One region of the Atlantibacter sp. MEI4A-1023 genome, then DNA from elsewhere that is predicted to be linked to it. Evidence: predicted binding sites of a transcription regulator. Region 1 holds the regulator's gene; each other region holds the start of a gene.

Region 1 (6,326 bases):
ATACCGAACGCTTCTCCGGCGGCGAAAAAGCGCGCCTGGTGCTGGCGCTGATCGTCTGGCAGCGCCCTAACCTGCTGCTGCTTGATGAACCGACCAACCACCTCGATCTGGATATGCGCCAGGCATTGACCGATGCGCTGATTGAATTTGAAGGCGCGCTGGTGGTGGTCTCGCATGACCGCCATTTACTGCGTTCCACCACCGATGATCTGTACCTGGTGCATGACGGCAAAGTGGAAGCCTTCGACGGCGATCTGGAAGATTACCAGAAGTGGTTAAGCGACCTGCAAAAGCAGGAAAGCCAGCCGGCAGAAGCCGCAAAAGACAACGCCAACAGCGCCCAGTCGCGTAAAGATCAGAAGCGCCGTGAGGCAGAGCTGCGCACCCTGACGCAGCCGCTGCGCAAAGAGATTATGCGTCTCGAAAAGCTGATGGAAAAACTCCAGCAGCAGCTTGCCGATGTGGAAGAACAGCTTGGCGACAGCACACTGTACGATCAAAGCCGTAAGGCCGACTTAACGGACTGCCTGCAACGCCAGGCCAAAACCAAAGGCGACCTGGAAAACTGCGAAATGGAATGGCTGGACGCTCAGGAGCAGTTGGAGCAACTGCTTCAGGAGCCATAATCACCGATGCCCTTCTTCGGCCAGCATCACGGGAAGGGCGAATACTCACGATGAACCTGTGCTATGGCTGAAATTACTCCTGCGGATTTAACCGAGAACGAAGAGACGTCGCGCCATTTTCGGCCTATGCCGGGCGCGCGCAATCCCCATCTGCAAACCATGCTGCCGCGCATCCTGCGGCGGCGGCTCCAGTTCACCCCGGTATGGCAGCGGCTGAATACGCCCGATGGCGATTTTGTCGATCTGGCCTGGAGCGAAGATCCAGAACAGGCGCGCCATAAGCCCCGGCTGGTGATTTTCCACGGTCTGGAAGGCAGCCTGAACAGCCCTTACGCCCACGGTCTGATCCAGGCGGCGAAAGCCCGCGGCTGGCTGGGGGTGGTAATGCATTTTCGGGGATGCAGCGGTGAACCGAATCGCATGCACCGCATTTACCATTCCGGCGAAACCGAAGACGGCCGCTGGTTTCTGGAGTGGGTCGCGCAACAGTTTGGCGAGCAGCCCACCGCGGCGGTAGGTTTTTCTCTCGGCGGCAATATGCTGGGCTGCATGTTGGCGAAGTATCCGCAACTGCCGGTCAACGCGGCGGTGATTGTCTCCGCGCCGTTTGTGCTGGAACACTGCTGCTACCATATGGAACAAGGCTTCTCCCGGGTTTATCAGCACTACCTGTTGAATTTGCTTAAGGCCAATGCCTCGCGCAAGCTGCTGGCTTATCCCGGTACGCTGCCGGTGGATATGGCCCAGCTGAAAGGGATCCGCCGCCTGCGCGAATTCGACGATTTGATCACCTCAAAAGCCCACGGTTTTGACGACGCCATCGATTATTACCGGCGCTGTAGCGCAATGCCGCTACTGGCGTCAATTACCCAGCCTACACTTATCATTCATGCGCAGGACGACCCGTTTATGGATAGCCACGTTATCCCGGATATCGCCCAGCTACCGGCCAATATCGAATACCAGTTGACCGAATATGGCGGGCACGTGGGATTCGTAGGCGGTACCGCCCTGCGTCCGAAAATGTGGCTTGAAGCGCGCATTCCCGACTGGCTCACACTTTATCTGGATAAACCATGATTATTCCCTGGCAATCCCTCGACCCGGAAACGCTTGAAAACCTCATTGAAGCTTTTGTCTTGCGGGAAGGCACCGATTATGGTGAACATGAACGCTCGCTCAGCGATAAAGTCTCTCAGGTAAAGCACCAGCTGGAACGCGGCGACGCGGTTCTGGTGTGGTCGGAACTGCATGAAACGGTCAACATCATGCCGCGCGATCAGTTTCGGGGGTAAGACCGCTCGCTGAACAATAAAAACCACTGGCGGCTGATCAGACCGCCAGAACTCATTCGCCTTGCACGGGTCTTATTTGCACGTCGCTACCCTAAGGAGTTGTTCCGCTATGTCTGCCCAACATCCGATCATCGCCGTTACCGGCTCCAGCGGGGCCGGGACCACCACCACCAGCCTCGCTTTTCGTAAGATTTTCGCCCAGCTCAACCTGCATGCCGCCGAAGTGGAAGGGGACAGCTTTCATCGCTATACCCGCCCTGAAATGGATATGGCGATCCGCAAAGCGCGCGACGTGGGCAGGCACATCAGCTATTTCGGGCCGGAGGCCAACGACTTTGGCCTGCTGGAACAGACTTTTAATCAGTACGGGCAAACCGGTACCGGGCAATCGCGTAAATATCTGCATACCTATGACGAAGCCGTACCCTGGAACCAGGTACCGGGTACTTTTACCCCCTGGCAACCGTTGCCCGAACCCACGGACGTGCTGTTTTACGAAGGGTTGCATGGCGGCGTGGTGACGCCCCATCATGATGTCGCGCGCCATGTGGATTTGCTGGTGGGCGTGGTGCCGATCGTCAACCTGGAATGGATCCAGAAGCTCATCCGTGACACCGGCGAACGCGGGCACTCCCGGGAAGCGGTGATGGATTCGGTCGTGCGTTCGATGGAAGACTACATCAACTTCATCACGCCGCAGTTCTCGCGTACCCATATTAACTTCCAGCGTGTCCCCACCGTTGACACATCAAACCCGTTTGCCGCGAAGGCAATTCCCTCGCTGGATGAGAGCCTGGTGGTGATTCACTTCAGGAACCTGGAAGGGATAGATTTCCCCTGGCTGCTGGCCATGTTGCAGGGCTCATTCATTTCCCACATCAATACATTAGTGGTGCCAGGCGGGAAAATGGGGTTGGCGATGGAGCTGATCATGCTGCCGCTGGTAAAAAGAATCATGGAAGGGCGAAAAATTTAAGGCGGCAACGCCGCCTTATTAAGCACTTATCCTTCAATCACTTCGTAGGAATGGGTGACGTTCACCGCTTTTTCCAGCATCAAGGCAACTGAACAATATTTCTCTGCCGACAGATCCACCGCACGGGAAACCGCCGCGTCTTTTAACGCTTTACCGGTCACGATGAAATGCAGGTTGATGTGGGTAAAGTAGCGCGGCGCTTCTTCACGGCGCTCGGAGGTCAATTTCACCTCGCAGTCGGTGATGTCATGACGTCCTTTCTGAAGGATCGACACCACATCAATGGCGCTGCAACCGCCCGCCGCCATTAATACCATTTCCATCGGGCTGGGCGCTTTGTCACCGGAGTTGCCGTCCATTAAAACCTGGTGTCCGGAAGCGGACTCACCGAGAAAAGTTAACCCTTCTACCCACTTCACTCTTGCCTGCATTTTGGTTACTCCAGTGTTTCAAAATTACTGACAGATTACGCGGCTGTAACAAAACGCGCAACGGATGAGAGCCAGGTCAAGCTGAAACGAGACAATAGGAGACACTCACGTAAAGCTATGCTAAAACAGTCGGATGCTACAGCGATACATTGATGTAATGCATGTGTGCATACGACCACACCTATTACAGGCCACAGGACGTTAAAGGCCCCTTCTCCGGCCAGGAGAAGAGACGATTGCAAAAACCCAGAGGGTTATTATTGTTGCTCTCTGGAGTCAGCTTAAAACAGAGGATAACCGCGCATGGTGCTTGGCAAACCGCAAACAGACCCGACTCTCGAATGGTTCTTGTCTCATTGCCATATTCATAAGTACCCATCGAAGAGCACGCTGATTCACCAGGGTGAAAAGGCGGAAACGTTGTATTACATCGTTAAAGGCTCCGTGGCAGTGCTGATTAAAGATGAAGAGGGCAAGGAAATGATCCTCTCTTATCTGAATCAGGGCGATTTCATCGGCGAACTGGGATTGTTCGAAGAAGGTCAGGAACGCAGTGCCTGGGTTCGCGCCAAAACGGCGTGTGAAGTGGCAGAAATCTCTTATAAAAAATTCCGTCAGCTAATTCAGGTTAACCCTGACATCCTGATGCGTCTTTCTTCGCAGATGGCGCGCCGTCTGCAAGTGACGTCAGAGAAAGTGGGCAACCTCGCCTTCCTTGATGTGACTGGCCGCATTGCACAAACGCTGCTGAATCTGGCTAAACAGCCGGATGCCATGACCCACCCGGATGGTATGCAGATCAAAATTACCCGTCAGGAGATCGGCCAGATCGTCGGCTGCTCCCGCGAAACCGTTGGCCGCATTTTGAAAATGCTTGAAGATCAAAACCTGATCTCCGCCCACGGTAAGACCATTGTGGTTTACGGTACCCGCTAAACCCTGCGAAACGGCGTGGCTACACGCCGTTTCATCCGATCTCACCCATGTGGCGACGCCTGATCTACCACCCCGAAATCAACTACGCACTTCGTCAAACCTTGGTGTTGTGTTTGCCTGTGGCGGTGGGTCTGGTTCTGGGCCATCTGCAACAAGGCCTCCTTTTTTCCCTCGTTCCCGCCTGCTGCAACATCGCTGGCCTGGACACCCCGCACAAGCGCTTCTTTAAACGCCTGGTTATCGGCGGGTCGCTGTTTGCCCTTAGCAGCCTCGCGGTGCAGTTATTACTGCTTAATTCCGTGCCGCTGCCGTTGGCGCTCTCCGGGCTGGCACTGATCCTGGGCGTCACGGCGGAAATCAGTCCGCTTCATGCTCGCCTGCTCCCGGCGTCGCTTATTGCAGCGATATTCACACTCAGCCTGGCGGGCTCTATGCCGATGTGGGAACCGCTGCTGCTGTATGCCCTGGGCACGCTATGGTACGGGTTATTTAACTGGTTCTGGTTCTGGGTGTGGCGCGAACAGCCGCTGCGCGAAACCCTGAGCCTGCTGTACCGTCAGTTGGCGGAATATTGTGAAGCCAAATACAGCCTGCTGACCCAGCATACCGATCCGCAAAGCGCGCTGCCGCCGCTGCTGGCGCGCCAGCAAAAAACCGTCGACCTGATTACCCAGTGTTATCAGCAGCTACACATGCTGTCGACCGGTAAGCATCACGGCTATAAACGCCTGCTGCGCACTTTTCAGATCGCGCTGGATTTGCAGGAGCATATTTCCGTCAGCCTGCATCAGCCCGAAGAGGTGCAGAAGCTGGTGCGCGAAAGCCACGCCGAGGCGGTGATCCGCTGGAATGCCCAGACGGTGGCGGCCCGCCTGCGGGAACGCGCCGACGATATCCTGTATCACCGTTATCCGAAGCGCTTTGAAATGGATAAGCAGATTGGCGCGCTGGAAAAAATTGCCCGCCAGCACCCCGATAACCCGGTGGGACAGTTCTGCGAATACCATTTCAGCCGTATCGCCAGAGTGCTGAAATCCCAGCGTCCACTGTATTCGCGCGATCTGATGGAAGATAAGCAGCGCCGCCTGCCCGTGCTGCGCGCATTGAAAAGCTATCTGTCGTTGAAGTCCACCGCCCTGCGCAGCTCCGCCCGTATTGCGGTGATGCTGAGTATTGCCAGCCTGGTGGGTAGCGCCCTGCACCTACCGAAACCCTACTGGATTTTAATGACCGTGATGTTCGTGACCCAGAACGGCTATGGTGCCACGCGGGTGCGCATTCTCCACCGAGCGGGCGGCACCATGGCCGGGCTTATCATCGCCGGGATCACCCTGCACTATCACGTTGCCGATGGTTACACCCTGCTGGCGATGCTGGTCATCACCATCGTGAGCTATCTCATCATCCGCAAAAATTACGGCTGGGCGACGATCGGCTTTACCGTCACGGCGGTGTATAGCCTGCAACTGCTCTCCCTGAGCGGGGAGCAGTATATTCTGCCGAGGCTGATTGATACCTTGATTGGCTGCCTGATCGCCTTTGGCGGCATGGTGTGGTTGTGGCCCCAGTGGCAAAGCGGCCTGCTGCGTAAAAACGCCCACGATGCGCTGGAGGCGGACCAGAAAGCGATACGCTTGATCCTCAGCGACGACCCGCAGCCGACGCCGCTGGCCTGGCAGCGAATGCTGGTCAACCAGGCGCATAACGCGTTATACAACTCGCTGAACCAGGCAATGCAGGAACCGGGATTCAATAGCCACTATCTGGAAGAGATGAAGCTGTGGGTGACCCACAGCCAGTTTATCGTCGAGCACATTAATGCCATGACCACCATGGCGCGAGAACACACCATGCTGACGCCGGACCTGGCGCAGCGCTATTTGCAGTCCTGCGAAATTGCGCTCCAGCGCTGCCAGCAGCGGCTGGAATATGACGAGCCGGGGGAAACCAAAGACGCGGTGATCCTGGATATGCCGGAAGCCCTGTCCCAGGGACCGTTAAGCGTGCTGGAACAGCATCTCCAGCGGATACTCGGCCACCTCGATACCATGCACACCATTTC
Region 2 (6,326 bases), 2.0 Mb from region 1:
TTTCACCGTCACCGGTAAGTTTGCCGGGACCGCTTCACGCATCGCCTTCGCGCCGCGATAAATCAGATCGGGATCTTTGAGCAATGTCGCCCCGCCGCCGCTGCCGTTAACCAGCTTTGAGGGGCAGCCGCAGTTGAGGTCCACGCCCCAGGAGCCCAGCTCCACCGCGCGGGCGGCATTTTCCGCCAGCCACTGCGGGTGCTGGCCTAAAAGTTGAATGCGCACTAACGTGCCCGACGGGGTGCGGCTCTGGTGATGCAGTTCCGGGCAGAGTTTATAGAAGGATTTTGCTGGCAGCAGGTTATCCACCACGCGCAGGAATTCCGTGACGCACAGATCGTAATCGTTCACGTCCGTTAACAGTTCACGTACCAGGGAATCCAGTACGCCTTCCATTGGCGCCAGTAATACACGCATAGCCGACCTCAGTAAAAAAGAGGCGCTATGGTAGCGCCTGGCGACAAGAAGGGAAATGCATTTTACGCGATGCCATTGAGCCCGCCCGCTCCGCCGGGTATGCTGGCAAAAAATATAAAAATGCTGCACCTGCACCTCCCTCTTTTATCCCCTAAATAATTCAAGTTGCAGGACAAAGCCTGAAGGGCTTTGAACAGCGCTTGCGCTGGCCCCGAAGGGGCGAAGCCGAAGGCTGAGTCACGCGTCGACGCAGCGAATCCCCAGGCGCTTACATCAGTAAGTGACTGGGGTGAGCGAGTCAAGCCAACGCATCTGCAACGTGAAGAATGACGGGGTTAATACCTGACAAGGCTTGCAACTGTGCACGCCAGGCATACTTTTGATGCCATAAAATCATGATGTGATCTGTAGCACACAATTTTCTTTAATTGTATGATGAATGCATTCCAACAAGGTTATTGATATGAGCACTATGCTGACCACAATCTGGCACTTTGTCCGTGCGTTTATCCTGATTTATGCCTGTTTGTATGCGGGTATCGCCCTGGCGGCGCTGCTGCCTATCACCATTCCCGGCAGCATTATCGGGATGCTGATTATGTTTATCCTGCTGTCGCTCCAGATCCTCCCGTCGAAATGGGTCAAACCCGGCTGCAACGTGCTGATTCGCTATATGGCGCTGCTGTTTGTGCCGGTGGGGATTGGCGTAATGCAGTATGTCGATGTGCTGAAAGCGCAGTTCGGCCCGGTGGTGGTGTCGTGCTTTATCAGTACCCTGGTGGTGTTTCTGGTGGTGAGCTGGAGTTCACATCTGGTGCACGGCCAGCGCAAAGTCATCGGCCAGCAGGAGCCTAAACAATGATTGAGCATATCTGGTGGTCGCTGCCGTTAACCCTGGTGGTATTTTTCGCGGCCCGTAAGCTGGCGGCAAAATTAAAAACTCCGTTGCTGAACCCGTTACTGGTATCGATGGTAGTAATTATCCCGCTGTTGGTGTTCACCCATACGCCTTACGATCACTATTTCCAGGGCAGCAAAATCCTCAATGACCTGCTGCAACCCGCCGTGGTGGCGCTGGCGTTTCCACTGTATGAGCAACTTCACCAGATCCGCGCGCGCTGGAAATCGATCATCACCATCTGCTTTATCGGCAGTATGGTAGCGATGTTAACCGGCACCTCCGTGGCGCTGCTGATGGGCGCATCCCCGGAAATCGCCGCATCAGTGTTGCCGAAATCCGTCACCACGCCGATTGCGATGGCGGTGGGCGGCAGCCTCGGTGGCATTCCAGCTATCAGCGCGGTGTGCGTGATTTTCGTCGGGATTTTGGGCGCGGTCTTTGGCCACAGCCTGCTGAATATCATGCGCATTCGCACCAAATCGGCGCGCGGCCTGGCGATGGGCACCGCCTCGCACGCCCTGGGCACCGCCCGCTGCGCGGAGCTGGACTATCAGGAAGGCGCGTTTAGTTCGTTGGCGCTGGTGATTTGCGGGATTATCACTTCACTCATTGCCCCGTTTTTATTCCCGGTGATCCTGGCGTTCTGGTCGTAAAATTTGCGAGATGTCGCGCAAATTTGTATGAAAGAATTTTCGTTGCATAAATAACGAGATATATGTCACATATCAAGCCTCTCTGGCTCCGTAAACTACGGATCCAGTAACCGATATAAAGAGGCGTTGCCATGCATTCACGATTTCATACTGCCTTTGCCGGGCTTTCTCAGCCTCTGCAAACCGCGCTTGCTTCCCTGCTGGATGACGAACATTTTCCGGCGATGCTGACTGCCGAACAGTCTCAGCAGATCCAACGTCAGTGCGGGCTCAACGAAGACGAACTGGCGTTCGCTTTACTGCCGCTCGCGGCAGCGTACGCCGAAACCCCTATCTCCCATTTTAACGTTGGGGCTATTGCACGCGGCGTTAGCGGAAATTTATGGTTTGGCGCGAACATGGAATACCCGGGCATCGCGCTGCAACAGACTATCCACGCCGAACAAAGCGCCATTACTCACGCCTGGATGAGCGGCGAAACCGGTCTGCGGGCGATTACCGTTAACTACACCCCATGCGGACACTGCCGCCAATTTATGAATGAACTGAACAGCGGCCTCGATTTGCATATCCATTTACCTGGTCGCGCCGCCGCCAGGCTGAAAGACTATCTGCCAGACGCTTTCGGCCCGCGCGATCTGGATATCAAAACCACCATTTTCGACGCGGAAGACCACGGCTTTGCGGTAGAAGGCGATGCGTTGAGCCAACAGGCGATTAAAGCGGCCAACCGCAGCCACGCGCCCTACACCCAGTCGCCCTGTGGCCTGGCGATGGAATTGCGCGACGGCACTATCCTCACCGGCAGCTACGCTGAAAACGCGGCATTCAATCCTTCCCTGCCGCCGTTACAGGCCGCGCTGAACCTGGTGATCCTCAAGGGTTATGGCTTTGCGGATATCCAGCGCGCCATTCTTGCTGAACTGCCGAATGGCAATATCAGCCAGTGGGCACCGACGGTTTCAACTCTTAACGGTCTGGGCTGCCACAATGTCGATCGGGTGCTGCTGGCCTGACGCGTAACGCCACACCGTGCGGAATGCTTAATTTTAATCCACCCGCACGGTGAGCGGTTGCGCTCGCCTGGCGGGTAAAGTAGCCTTGATGGCAATTTTCCTGTTCCGAGCCACCTGAATGTTGAAGCGCCTGTTGTACAGCCTGGTTGTGTTTATCGGCTTACTGCTGTTAGCGGCGCTGCTTCTCGATCGCTGGATAAGCTGGAAAACCTCCCCTTACGTCTACGACGAATTGCAGGACCTGCCCTACCGCCAGGTGGGCGTGGTGCTGGGCACCGCCAAGTATTACCGCACCGGCGTCATTAACCAGTACTACCGCTACCGCATCCAGGGTGCAATCAACGCCTATAACAGTGGCAAAGTGAATTACCTGCTACTGAGCGGCGATAACGCGCTGCAAAGCTACAACGAGCCGATGACCATGCGTAAGGATCTGATCGCCGCAGGGGTCGATCCGGCAGACATCGTGCTGGATTACGCCGGGTTCCGCACCCTGGATTCCATCGTTCGCACCCGCAAAGTGTTCGACACTAACGACTTCATTATCATCACCCAACGTTTCCATTGCGAGCGGGCGCTGTTTATCGCTCTGCACATGGGGATTCAGGCCCAGTGTTACGCGGTGCCTTCGCCGAAAGATATGCTGACGGTGCGGGTCAGGGAATTTGGCGCGCGGCTTGGCGCACTTGCCGATCTGTATATTTTCAAACGCGAACCGCGCTTTTTAGGGCCGCTGGTGCCGATCCCGGCGCTGCACGATGTGCCGGACGATGCGCAGGGCTACCCGGCAGTGACGGCGGAACAGCTACTCGAACTGCAAAAGACGAAATAACAGCGTTTTGTTGACCGTATCCTTCTCCTCCATTCTGAATTATTCATTTCCGGTTATCCCGGAAACTGTCCTCATTTATACAGCGTCTACACTGACTTATGCGCAACGCGTGTGTCACACGCCGTCAAAAGGGAATAACTATGCTGATGGGAAAAACCTCAAAAATACTTTTCGCGCTGATACTGGCGCTGGTCACGCTGGCACTCTGGAGTATTTTACGCCCCTGGTTCTCCTCGTTACTTTGGGCCGCTATTCTCGCCGTCATTTTTTACAAAATGAAAATTTGGTTGAGCCGCGCTACCGGGGGCCGCAATGGCCTGGCGGCGCTGCTGACACTGGTGGTGATCTGCTTAATTGTTTTCACGCCGTTAGCGATTATCGCCTCGTCGCTGGCACGGGAATTTAATACTGTCTATCAGAACCTGCAAAGCGATAACGCCAATATCGCCAGGCTGTTTTACGAATATCTCGGCTATCTACCTGACTGGGCGCGCGGCCTGCTGGCGGAATACCAGCTCGATAATCTTACCGATATCCGCAGCAAACTGTCTGACGTTGCCATGAAAGGCAGCCAGTATGCCGCTGGCAGCGTTCTGCTGATCAGTAAAAACACCTTTAGCTTGGCGGTAGGATTTGGCGTGATGCTGTACCTGCTGTTCTTCTTCCTGAAAGACGGCGCGCGGCTGGTGGAACTGGCGTTTAAAGCGATCCCGCTGGAAAACAACATGAAATACCGCCTGTTCGCCCGCTTTGCCGCCGTGGCGCGCGCCACGGTAAAAGGCACCGTGGTGGTAGCAGTAGTTCAGGGCGCGTTAGGCGGCATTGCCTTTTACTTTGCGGGCATTGAAGCCAGCCTGCTGTGGGGCGCGCTGATGGCGTTTCTGTCGCTGATCCCCGCGGTGGGGACGGCGCTGGTGTGGATCCCGGCGGCGATATATCTATTCGCCACGGGTTTGATTATCAAAGGCTTGTTACTGACGCTGTGGTTTGTGGTGGTGGTTGGCCTGTCGGACAATATTCTACGTCCGCTGCTGGTGGGTAAAGACATCCGCATGCCGGACTGGCTGATCTTGATCACGACCCTGGGCGGGTTAAGCATTTACGGCATCAACGGCTTTGTGATTGGCCCGATGGTCGCGGCGCTGTTTGTCACCTGCTGGAACTATTTCTATCAGGCTGACCAGGAGAAACGGCGGCTGAATGGCGATGAATCGAAAGTGCCTGCCCAGCAGGAGATCACCCCGCCTAAGCGCTAATACAAAAAAAGCCCCCGATATCGGGGGCTGGACGAAACAAGTCAATATTACTTCTTACGGGCGTATTTCAGGGAATCCAGAGCAACCGCAAAGATGATGATTGCGCCTTTAATGATGTACTGCCAGTACGGGTTTACGCCGATATAGGTCAAGCCGTAGTTGATAACCGTAAAGATGATCACACCGGTTACCACGCCAATCACTGTACCCACGCCGCCGCTGAACGACACGCCGCCAACTACGCACGCGGCAATCGCATCCAGTTCATACATAAAGCCGAGGTTGTTGGTGGCAGAGCCGATACGGCCTGCTTCCAGCATACCGCCGAAGGCATAGAACACGCCGGACAGCGCATAAATCATCAGCAGGTTCAGGGCCACGTTAACGCCAGACACTTTCGCCGCTTCCGGGTTGCCGCCGATAGCGAAAATGTTTTTACCGAAGCGGGTTTTGTTCCACAGGATCCAGACGAACGCCACCGCAATCAGCGCATAGAAGGTGATGTAGGAGAGCCGGAAACTGCCCAGCGCCACAAAGCCCTGGGTAAAGGTTGAGAAGCCGCTGTCGAAACCGGAAATCGGCGATGCGCCCACAAAGTCGTAATACAGGGAGTTAATACCGTAAACGATAATCATGGTGCCCAGGGTGGTGATAAACGGCGTTACGTTCAGGTAAGCGATAACGATGCCGTTGATCAGGCCGATAATCGCGCCGATAGCGCAGACAATCAGGATCACCACCGGAATCGGCATGGTGGCCATTTCCGGGAACACTTTGTTGGCGTTTTCCATCGACTGCAACAGGGTTGCTGCGACCACCGCCGCCAGGCCAACCTGGCGACCGGCAGACAGGTCAGTACCCTGGGTGACGATAAGCCCCGCCACGCCCAGCGCGATGATAATACGGACCGAAGACTGGGTCAGGATGTTACTTAAGTTCAACAGGCTTAAAAAAGTCGGATCCTGGAAAATAATAATGGCCAGCAAAACTAAAAGGACGACGTAAATACCGCCTTCTTTCAGATAAGTGAGAAAACTTTTCTTATTTAACGCACTCATGAGGAGCCCCTGATATTAAAGGTGCAAAGACGCAAGACGCAAAATTTCATTCTGCGACGTCGTTTTGGTGTCAACAATTCCGGAAACGAGACCATTGCTCATCACCAGAATACGGTCGGTTATTCCTAACAGTTCTGGCATTTCGGAGGAGATGATAATGATCCCTTTGCCTTTTTTCGCCAGTTCAGCAATC
Region 3 (6,326 bases), 2.3 Mb from region 1:
TGCAGCCTGCGAGGCTCACAAAAAGTAGTGCCGCTAGCGGTCGAAACATGGCGATTCCCATCAGAGTGACATACCGCCATCATCGCACAGTGGTCATCATTCAATGGGTTAAATAGCGCCCGTTGCCGTGCGTATCTGTGCTTATGGCATAGCCTGAGCAGATGAAAATGTGAACGCAGTATAAATTTATAAAACATTTTTTCATTTATTCTGAAAGTGTGTTTGCCAGATGCTTATGTGCCGCTATCATAAGCAACTTAAGACATGAGCTGGAGAAAACCGATGAAAATTGCACTGATGATGGAAAACAGCCAGGCGGCGAAGAACCCCATCATTCTCAATGAACTGAACGCGGTGGCCGATGAGAAAGGGTATTCGGTCTATAACGTAGGGATGAACGGCGAAAACGATCACCATCTGACGTATATCCACCTGGGCATTATGGCCAGCATCCTGCTGAACGCCAAAGCGGTGGATTTCGTGGTGACCGGTTGCGGCACTGGCCAGGGCGCGCTGATGTCGTTGAACATTCATCCGGGCGTGGTATGCGGCTACTGCATCGATCCGGCGGACGCATTCCTGTTCTCCCAGATCAATAACGGTAACGCGCTGGCGCTGCCGTTCGCGAAAGGTTTCGGCTGGGGCGCAGAACTGAACGTGCGCTTCATTTTCGAAAAAGCCTTTACCGGCCGCAAAGGTGAAGGGTATCCGCCGGAGCGTAAAGAGCCGCAGGTTCGCAACGCCGGCATTCTGAACCAGGTGAAAGCGGCGGTCGTAAAAGAGAATTACCTCGATACGCTGCGCGCGATTGACCCGGAACTGGTGAAAACCGCCGTTTCCGGCGAGCGCTTCCAGCAGTGCCTGTTCGAAAATGGCCAGGATGAAGAAATCGTTGCTTTCGTGCGCGAGATCCTGGGCTAATCGCCATACGGCGTCGTCCTGCGACGCCGTTTATTTACGTCTTCGATGAGACCTGGCTACCGGCCTTCGCCGATAACCGCAGCGTATCCGCCATGCCTGCCAGGCAGATCAGGGCGATAAACACAAACGCCAGCCGAAAGCCGATCCCCGCCGTTGCTGTCATATCCAGCCATTGCGCCAGTTTATCTCCCAGCCGAATGCTGATTGCCCCGAGGGTGATCCCTAATCCCACCGCCAGCTGCGATGCGGTACTGAACAACGTATTGGCATAGCTCATCTCTTTGGGCGGGACATCCGCGAAGGCGAGGGTACTGACGCCGGTGAACTGAATCGAACGGAACACACCGCCGAGATACAAAATCAGCAGGATCAGCCAAACCGGGGTATGCGGCGTGAGGAGCGCGCAGGCCAGTAAAGAGAGCACATTCAGCAGGCCGTTAATCAGCAGCAGCTTCTTAAACCCCAGCCAGCGTATCAGCGGCGTGGTGGCGGGTTTGATGGTGAGATTCCCGACAAAAACTGCCAGGACCAGCAGCCCGGAATGAAACGCGTCCATTCCAAACCCGACCTGGAACATCAGCGGCAGCATAAACGGCACCGCGCTGATTGAGGCGCGAAACAGCGAGCCGCCATACATCGTGACGGCGAAGGTCTTTATCTTAAGCGAATCCAAGCAGATCATCGGCCACGCGCTACGGCGAAAATGATGCAGGGAATAGCCCAGCGCCGCGATGCCGATCGCCATTAACACAAGAGCTAACCCCACGTCCGGCTGCTGCGCGCCGAGCATTTCCATCCCATACACCAGGCTTATCATCGCCACGCCGGTGCTGATAAAACCCACACCGTCAAATGGCCGCCGTTCACTATCCGTAAGCGCTGGAATTAGCCGCCACGCCAGTGCCATGGCCACCAACCCCAGCGGAAGATTGATATAGAAAATCCAGCGCCAGTCGGCATAGCTGGTAATAAATCCGCCAAGCGGCGGCCCAATAATTGGCGCAACTAGCGCGGGCCACGTCAGGGTGGCAATCGCTTTGATTAACTGATTTTTGGGCGTGGTACGCAACACCGCCAGTCTGCCCACTGGCACCATTAGCGCGCCGCCTATCCCCTGAATCACCCGCATCGCCACGAAGGCTTCCAGGCTTTGCACCATCCCGCAGAGGACAGATGATAAGGTAAATATCGCCAGCGCCAGAGTGAAGACCGAACGCGCCCCGAACCGGTCAGCAATCCAACCGCTGGCAGGGATAAACACCGCGAGCGTCAATAAATAGGCGCTGATACCGATATTGAGATCCACCGCCTCAACGCCAAAGGTGCGTGCCATTTCCGGCAAGGCGGTCGCAATCACCGTACCGTCGAGAAACTCCATAAAAAAAGCGCCTGCAACCAGCAGCGCCGTGGGAGAAAGGCCGCGTTGCGACGAGGAGACTTGAGCCATTATTTCCTTACCTGATTAAAAAAATTCTATAAAATTTACTGTTTATTTTGTTATCGTAATGTAATGATTTTTAAAAGGCTAAATGCAAAAAACGTGTTTCGGCGATCGGTTTTTTATGTGATGTTAATCACAAAATAGTTGATTTTTGTGACCGTGGTCATATGATTGAGCCATTACGAGATCACCTGCACATAACAAACGAATAACAATGGAGCACACCATGAAACTGCGCGCTATCCTGAAAAGCATGTTCAAAAACTACTGCAGCACTTTCAAAGACGTCCCGCCGGGCGCAATGTTCTAAGTTCTGCATCAAAACCTGCTTCGGCAGGTTTTTTTTTCGCCCTGCTTCGGGTATTCACGCGAGTGATTGATTAACCATACCCGTAGTGAAACGTCTTTTCACTTTCTTTGTTTATCCCCCGATCTTTCTTCGCTATCCTCTCAGCGTCCTTTCATATCAATCCCGTAGCATGCGCAGGCTCGCGTTTTGATGCGTTTGCCGTTACGCTGCGCTGCTTAACTAAGGAGAAGAACATGTCGCAATCATTAACCCCGGAAGACGAACTGGTCTCTGATATTGTCGCCTGCCAGTTGGTCATCAAACAGATCCTCGACGTGATTGACGTTATCGCGCCGGTCGAAGTGCGTGAAAAAATGGCCAGCCAACTGAAATCGATCAATGTGGGGGCGAGTGCCGCTGCTGACCCTGTGACGGTGCGCGCGGTGCAAAAGGCCATCGCACTGATTGAGCTGAAATTTACGCCGCAGAATGAAACACACTGATCCTTGATGAAATAACAAAAAGCTCGCAGTCCAGTTGCGGGCTTTTTTTATTTGCGCAGAAAACAGGACACCGGGCGTTAATTAGTTACAACATACTTTTCAGCGTACGTGGTAGCCACGCTGCGGCACCGGCGTTTTATCGTTCTGGCAGCCCTGCAAAGCCATTTGTTGCTTCGCTTATCCCGTTTTTTTGTACCAGGCTTATAAACCAAATTATCTGCCAGAGAATGTGGAGCACTATGAAAGAGCAAAATCGTACTATCGGCATCGCGCCTTATGGAGGGTCCGCAGGCGGGTGGGGCGCGTTAAAGGCGGTTGCTGACGCCATACGCGGCCAAATGTCGATGAAGCAGGACGTGATTGCCCTGTTCAAAGTTAACCAGCCGCAGGGGTTTGACTGCCCGGGTTGCGCCTGGCCCGATCCGCAACATGCCTCCTCGTTTGAGTTTTGTGAAAACGGTGCCAAAGCCGTTTCCTGGGAGGCGACCAGTAAACGTACTACGCCGGAATTTTTTGCCGCACATACCGTGAGTGAGCTGTGGGAACGTAACGCGTTTGAGCTGGAAGGGGAAGGGCGGCTGACGCACCCGATGAAATACGATCCGGCAACCGATACTTATCAGCCTATCGAGTGGCAAACCGCTTTTCGCGAAATCGGCGAGCATTTACGCAGCTACGAAGACCCCGACAGCGTGGAGTTTTATACTTCCGGGCGCGCTTCCAATGAAGCGGCTTTCCTGTGGCAACTGTTCGCCCGCGAATACGGCACCAACAACTTCCCGGACTGCTCGAACATGTGTCACGAACCGACCAGCGTCGGCCTGCCGGAATCTATTGGCGTCGGCAAAGGCACCGTTGAGCTGGAAGATTTTAACCACTGCGATTTAGTACTTTGCATCGGCCACAACCCGGGTACTAACCATCCGCGTATGCTCGGCACGCTGCGTGAAGTCTCAAAACGCGGTGCGACGATTGTCGCCATCAACCCGCTGCGCGAGCGTGGCCTCGAGCGCTTCACGTCACCGCAAAGCCCCATTGAGATGCTTTCATTAAGCTCTACCGAGCTGGCTTCGACCTATTATAAAGTGCGCGTAGGCGGCGACGCGGCGATGCTGAAAGGCGTGATGAAGATATTGCTGTCGATGCATGAAGAGCGTCTGAATAACGGCCAGCCGGGCGTGCTGGATGAAGCCTTCATCCGCGAGCACACCGAGGGTTTTGAGGCACTAAAAGCTGACCTCGATGCCACCGAATGGGATCATATTCTTAAGGTTTCCGGCATGGAGCGTAAGGAGATTCAACACGTGGCTCGCCTCTACGCCAGCGCTCAACGCACCATTGTCTGCTACGGCATGGGGATCACCCAGCATCAGTACGGCACCCAGAACGTCCAGCAAATCGCCAATCTGCTGCTGCTGCGCGGCAATATCGGCAAAAAAGGCGCGGGCATCTGTCCGCTGCGCGGGCACTCCAATGTCCAGGGCGACCGCACCGTGGGGATCACGGAAATCCCGTCTCAGGAATTGCTCGACAGCATCGAACGCGTGTTTGGCTTTAAGCCGCCGCAGAAACACGGTCACGGCGCGGTTGCGGCTATTCAGGCGATGCGCGACGGTAAGGCTAAGGCGCTGCTCTGCCTGGGCGGTAACCTGGCGGAAGCGATATCCGACCCGCAGGTGACATTCCCGGCAATGCGCAATCTCGATCTGGTGGTGCATATGGCTACCAAACTCAACCGTTCTCATCTGCTGCTGGGCAAGCATAACTATCTGCTGCCGGTGCTGGGCCGCACAGAGATTGACGAGCAGGCTTCTGGCGCGCAAAGCATTACGGTAGAGGATTCGATGTCGATGGTGCACGCCTCACGCGGCTCCCTGAAACCCGCTTCGCCGCATCTGTTGTCAGAGCCAGCGATGGTAGCGGGCATTGCCAAAGCGACGCTTCCTGACAGCGTGGTCAACTGGGACCGGCTGGTGGGGGATTACAGTTTTATCCGCGAGAAGATCGAGGCGGTATTCCCGGCGTTTGCCGATTATAACGAGCGGGTGAAAAAGCCGGGCGGTTTTCGGCTTTATAACGCCGCTTCTGAGCGCGTCTGGAACACGCCATCCGGTAAAGCACAGTTCAAGGTGATGCAGGGAATTAACGAGGATCCGCGTTCGCTGAAATGTCACGATCTGGTGCTTACCACGCTGCGCAGTCATGATCAGTACAACACCACGTTGTATGGATTGAACGATCGCTATCGCGGCGTGACGGGGCGCCGCGACGTGCTGTTCATCAATCCTGATGAGGCGGAAAAACGGCAGCTAAGGGTGGGCGATCAGGTCAACATTGTGGCCCTCGATCCTGAAGGCAACCCTACGGCGCGACGGATGCATAATCTGACGATCGTGGTGATTGATATGGCACCCGGGTCGGTCGGTGCCTATTACCCGGAAGCTAACGTGCTGGTGCCGCTGGACAGCCACGATACCCAGAGCGGTATCCCGGCGTACAAGAGCATTCCCATTGCGATGGAGCGTGTGGAGGTGCCGGTGGAAACGTCGGGGGCGCGACGGTAGAGGGGCAGAAGTCGAACCCCGGTCGGGGCTTCTCATCCCCCCGGCACGGAGCGGATAAGAAAAAGGCCCGTACTGCGTACGGGCCTTTTTCAGGAATATGGCGGTGAGGGGGGGATTCGAACCCCCGATACGTTGCCGTATACACACTTTCCAGGCGTGCTCCTTCAGCCACTCGGACACCTCACCATATTGTTTTTGCTGCCCCACTGCGTGGTGCAACGGGGCGCTACTATAGGGAGTCAGGCTAAAACGGTCAAGCGGTATTTGTTCTTTATTGCGCGTTCGGTTAAGGGTTGAACATCTTCCTTGTGCCCGAATAAAAATGACTTACCCGCCGCATCAGCCCAATAAAAAAGCGCGTACTCGACGCGCTTATAAGAAGGCTAGATTACATCCGCTCGACGGTCTGAATACCCAGGGTATCAAGACCAATCTTCAGCGTCTTCGCCGTCAGCAGCGCCAGTTTCAGGCGGCTCTGACGTACGCCTTCAGTTTCAGCGGTCAGGACAGGGCAGTGCTCGTAGAAGCCAGAGAACAGACCCGCCACATCGTACAGATAGGCGCACATCACGTGCGGCGTCCCTTCACGCGCCACGGTGTTTAGCGTC

Evidence for each region. Region 1 encodes CRP, which controls carbon source genes, mostly activating them, when cyclic AMP is high. Its sites were predicted from a motif close to ATGTGANNNNNNTCACAT; they were not measured.
Region 2: the regulator CRP is predicted to act here: its motif matches at 2,025-2,042, upstream of cdd (cytidine deaminase).
Region 3: the regulator CRP is predicted to act here: its motif matches at 2,484-2,501, upstream of azuC (stress response protein AzuC).

What each region holds. Positions count from the first base shown of each region.
Region 1 is NZ_CM149568.1:388,429-394,754, reverse strand. It holds gene ACVV26_RS01840 (ABC transporter ATP-binding protein) at 1-626, shown strand, start outside; gene ACVV26_RS01835 (hydrolase) at 690-1,706, shown strand; gene ACVV26_RS01830 (YheU family protein) at 1,703-1,921, shown strand; gene ACVV26_RS01825 (phosphoribulokinase) at 2,031-2,897, shown strand; gene ACVV26_RS01820 (OsmC family protein) at 2,924-3,328, opposite strand; gene crp (cAMP-activated global transcriptional regulator CRP) at 3,632-4,264, shown strand; gene ACVV26_RS01810 (YccS/YhfK family putative transporter) at 4,312-6,326, shown strand, end outside.
Region 2 is NZ_CM149568.1:3,069,828-3,076,153, forward strand. It holds gene dusC (tRNA dihydrouridine(16) synthase DusC) at 1-417, opposite strand, end outside; gene ACVV26_RS14705 (CidA/LrgA family protein) at 881-1,279, shown strand; gene ACVV26_RS14710 (CidB/LrgB family autolysis modulator) at 1,276-1,971, shown strand; gene cdd (cytidine deaminase) at 2,103-2,987, shown strand; gene sanA (outer membrane permeability protein SanA) at 3,106-3,819, shown strand; gene ACVV26_RS14725 (AI-2E family transporter) at 3,960-5,075, shown strand; gene mglC (galactose/methyl galactoside ABC transporter permease MglC) at 5,123-6,133, opposite strand; gene mglA (galactose/methyl galactoside ABC transporter ATP-binding protein MglA) at 6,149-6,326, opposite strand, start outside.
Region 3 is NZ_CM149568.1:2,806,595-2,812,920, reverse strand. It holds gene yecR (YecR family lipoprotein) at 1-49, opposite strand, end outside; gene ACVV26_RS13555 (RpiB/LacA/LacB family sugar-phosphate isomerase) at 283-921, shown strand; gene ACVV26_RS13550 (MFS transporter) at 956-2,368, opposite strand; gene azuC (stress response protein AzuC) at 2,589-2,672, shown strand; gene ACVV26_RS13540 (DUF2766 family protein) at 2,906-3,154, shown strand; gene ACVV26_RS13535 (FdhF/YdeP family oxidoreductase) at 3,394-5,718, shown strand; tRNA gene ACVV26_RS13530 (tRNA-Ser) at 5,817-5,904, opposite strand; gene argS (arginine--tRNA ligase) at 6,107-6,326, opposite strand, start outside.